DNA from 2 places in the Exiguobacterium sp. KKT215 genome. Region 2 is predicted to be linked to the other one. Evidence: predicted binding sites of a transcription regulator. Region 2 holds the regulator's gene; the other holds the start of a gene.

Region 1 (2,203 bases), 460 kb from region 2:
CATTATATGCCCCAAATGTAAGCGTTTCAAAACCGTATATGCAAAAAAAGCCACTTTTCTTATGAAAAGTGGTTTTGATTGACAATACGCCGTCTGAAGTCGAGTCCAATCCCGACAAGAAAAGCGAGCAGGACCGCCAAACTGACGTACGCGAGCGGCGCATAGACGGCGGCACCAAGATCGAGCGCGATCGAGGTGATGACGGCCATATATAACCAGGCGAGTCGGTTAGAGATCTCTTTATCGTGATAGCGATTCGTGAGCGTGGCGCCGAACGGGGCTCCGATGAAAGCGCCGATGACCAACGCGAGCGGCGTCACGTAGTCGAGCGACAGCGACGGGAGATAACCGACGAGTCCGCCGAGCGAGATGAACAGGACGGCAGCCAGGCTCGTTCCGACCCCGTGATGTGTCGAGAATCCAAGCCAACTGACGAGGAGCGGGACGATGATGAAACCGCCACCGATACCGAGTAGCGCCGACAACAGCCCGGCCATCATCCCGATGACGAGGGCGGCAAGTAGCGATGATTTTTTCGGCTTCTGCGGTTTCGATGTTTTCTTTAATAGCGTAACGGCAAAATAAGATAGGATAGCCAGATAAAATAGATTGAGCAACCAGTCGTACGTGCCCGAGATCGAGAGGACGAGCCGGCTCGACAGCTGAGCCGTGACGGCACCGGCCAAGCCGACCGTGATGCCTGTCAACCAGGACACGTTGCCGAGCGACGTATGTTTCTTGGCGCCGGACAGGCTCGTCCCGACGACGAATAGGAGCGACGTGGCGACGGCCTCGGCCGCCGAATATCCACTAAAGAGCAACACTGGGACGATGATGACCCCGCCGCCGATGCCGAAGAAGCCGGACAAGGCGCCGACGACGGCACCGAGCGGGATAAAGAGAAGCGACCACATGACGACCAACTCGTTTCTGTTTAGATTCACTCTCCATGATAACGAAAAGCGGAACGATTTGGGAAGCGTGTCAGAAGCGAATATTTGTTCGTGTATGTGATATAATCAAGCCAATATGCAAGGTAAAGAAAGCGAGGAATATACATGGATAAGATTAGCGTTCCGTTCGACTTACATTCAGAATATAAGCCGGCCGGCGACCAACCGGAAGCGATTCGTCAGCTCGTCGAAGGAATCAATCGCGGCGACCGGTATCAGACGTTGCTCGGTGCGACCGGCACCGGGAAGACGTTCACCGTATCGAACGTCATCCAAGAAGTGAAGAAGCCGACGCTCGTCTTGGCCCACAACAAGACGCTCGCCGGACAGCTGTATTCGGAGTTCAAAGAGTTCTTCCCGAACAACGCCGTCGAATATTTCGTCAGCTATTACGACTATTACCAGCCGGAGGCGTACGTGCCGTCGACCGACACGTTCATCGAGAAAGACGCCTCGATCAACGATGAGATCGATAAACTCCGCCACTCGGCGACATCGGCCTTGTTCGAGCGCGACGACGTCATCATCGTCGCTTCCGTCTCCTGTATTTACGGTCTCGGTAACCCGGAAGAATATAACAGTCTCGTCATAAGTCTCCGTGTCGGGAAAGAGATGGGGCGCGACCAGATGCTTCGCAAACTGATCGACATCCAATATGAACGGAACGATATCGATTTCCAGCGCGGCCGTTTCCGTGTCCGCGGCGATGTCGTCGAGATTTTCCCGGCGTCACGCGACGAACAATGCTTGCGCGTCGAGTTCTTCGGAGACGAAATCGATCGCATCCGCGAGATGGACCCGCTCACCGGCGAGATCATCGCCGACCGCGAGCACGTCTCAATCTTCCCGGCGTCCCACTTCGTCACCCGCGACGAGAAGCTGCAAAAAGCGATCGTCAACATCGAGGCCGAGCTCGAACAACAGCTCGCGAAGTTCCGCGAGGAAGGCAAACTGCTTGAAGCCCAGCGTCTCGAACAGCGGACGAACTATGACCTCGAGATGATGCGTGAGATGGGCTACTGTTCAGGCATCGAAAACTATTCGCGTCATTTGAACTTGACCGAGGCAGGGGCGACGCCTTACACGCTCATCGACTACTTCCCGAAAGACTTCCTACTCGTCGCCGATGAGTCGCACGTGACGCTCCCGCAAGTACGCGGCATGTATAACGGTGACCAGGCCCGGAAGCAAGTGCTCGTCGACCACGGGTTCCGCCTGCCTTCAGCTAAAGATAACCGTCCGCTCAAGTT
Region 2 (2,203 bases):
AAGATCACCCGGAAGCCGTGCTCGAAGTCTCGCGTCGATGGCAAGGCGAACATCCTCATACCGACTGGGTCATCAGACATGCGTGCCGAACGTTAATTAAATCCGCACACCCGGACGCGTTAACTTTGTTTGGTTATACGCAAGAAACGGATTTGACCGTCAACTCATCGATTACTATACATCCGAATGTGCTCAGCATAGGTGAGGCGTGCGAGATTCAGTATGATTTGTCGATTCGTCCAGGAGATGCCGCCTATATTCGGGTCGAATACGCCATCGATTTCATAAAAGCGAACGGGAAAGCGAGTCGTAAAGCATTTCTGCTAGCGAACAAACTCGTCCCCGGGGGTGCGCGACTTGTAGCGAACAGGATGCACAGTTGGGCAGATTTGACGACTCGTCGGCATTATTCAGGGGAGCATCGTGTCGTTTTGCTGGTCAATGGACGAGAAGTGGCAGAACATCATGTCATGTTGCATAAAAGTTATTGAGCTTCTATATAATAAATAGTTCAAAAAGGGCAACCCAGTCTCTACTAGACGGGTTGCCCTTTTAGGTGTATGGCATAAATGTTTGGCTTAAAAGGCACGTTTGAAGAACGTGGACGCATAATCGAGCGTCGTATGTAACGTCGTCGCGAAGACGAGTCCGAAGAAACATGCGGCCCCGTTTAGGTCGAGCCATGATCTGGCAGCTTCCTCATACGGCGTGAACGTGAGCACGAGCGTGAGCGGGAAGCCAAGATAGATGACCCGGATCAGATCGCTCAAGAGCGGCAAATGCGAGAATAACGACCGATGGGGCATAATCTTCACGTAAGGGAGCCAAAAGCCTCGGAGTGGTCCCCATCGATAATAGGCGTCCGACTTTAAGTCAAGGTCCGGGGAGAGCCAGAACGTCCCGATTAGGGCGCCGAATAGGAACATGGTCGGAACATCGATGTCAATAAAAGGCGTGGCAATCGCAAGAGCACCGATTGCCACGAGATTCGTACGGGTATGTGTCTTGCCACTAGCCATTAGTGAATCGTGCGGTATACACCGATGACCTTCCCTAAAATCGACACGTTATCGAAATACATCGCTTCGAGCTCGTCGTTCTCTGGTTGAAGACGGACTTTCGAAGCTTCTTTATAAATCCGCTTCACCGTCGCTTCGCCTTCATCCGTCATGGCGACGACAATCTCTCCATTGTCGGCCGTGTTCTGTTGGCGGACGAGGACACGGTCCCCGTCCAAGATGCCGGCGTTAATCATCGAGTCTCCCGATACCGAGAGCATGTAGACGTTGTCGGAACCGACGACGTGGGCCGGGAGCGGGAAGTGCTCTTCCACGTTCTCGATTGCCGTGATTGGCGTACCGGCCGTGACTTTCCCGATGACCGGCACGTACATGACGGCATCATGGTCTTCCACGACTGACATCTCTTCATCTAAAATTTCGATGGCACGTGGCTTCGTCTTGTCACGTCGAATCAATCCACGCTTCTCTAGACGGTCCAAGTGGCCGTGGACGGTCGAGCTCGATGCGAGTCCGACTGCCTCTCCGATTTCACGAACGGAAGGTGGATACCCTTTCGCCCGGACCTCGGCTTTTATAAAATCAAGAATCTGTTGTTGTCTTGCTGACATTTTTTTCAATGGATTTCACCTCGATTATGTCGAATAACCTGCGAACGCATCCTATTCTTTATGGGTTTAGTTTAACACAAGAACACATGAGCGCACAAACATTCGTTCGTTTTTTTCTACTTGACCGAACAGAAGTTCTTGTTTTATGATGAGAACAGATAAACGAACAGACGTTCTCAAGAACGTGTATTCTTATTCCCAGGAGGTAATCGTTATGAGAGACACAATCAATGGAATCATTTTAGTCGGCATGTTGGCACTTGGAATGTTCGCGTTTTATATGGTCGGGGAGATGCGCCACGACGTCGATGTCGTCGCGACCGAACCGGTGATCGAGCATAGCGTCGAAGAAGAAGTCGCCTTGACGGAGGCCGAGTCGCTCGAGGCACAGCTTCTCGCCGAACGCGCTGAGAAAGAAGACGACAAGACGACGTGGTTCGCCGCCGAATAATCTTTTCTGATTGCGAACAGCCCCCGAACCTGTGTATCGTAGAGGGCGAATGGAAAGAAAGGAAGTGACGGGATGCGAGTCGTCATTTATTGTCGCGTGTCGACGAACAAGTCCACGCAAGA

What was found. The regulator LexA, encoded in region 2, represses DNA repair genes until DNA is damaged. The targets are predictions, from matches to a motif close to CGAACATATGTTCG.
Region 1: a site for LexA is predicted at 992-1,005, ahead of uvrB (excinuclease ABC subunit UvrB). Genes of this name have one in related genera too.

What each region holds. Positions count from the first base shown of each region.
Region 1 is NZ_CM145756.1:841,358-843,560, forward strand. It holds gene ACZ2GZ_RS04465 (sulfite exporter TauE/SafE family protein) at 60-944, opposite strand; gene uvrB (excinuclease ABC subunit UvrB) at 1,059-2,203, shown strand, end outside.
Region 2 is NZ_CM145756.1:1,301,957-1,304,159, forward strand. It holds gene ACZ2GZ_RS06785 (DNA alkylation repair protein) at 1-491, shown strand, start outside; gene ACZ2GZ_RS06790 (metal-binding protein) at 579-1,019, opposite strand; gene lexA (transcriptional repressor LexA) at 1,019-1,639, opposite strand; gene ACZ2GZ_RS06800 (hypothetical protein) at 1,845-2,081, shown strand; gene ACZ2GZ_RS06805 (YneB family resolvase-like protein) at 2,154-2,203, shown strand, end outside.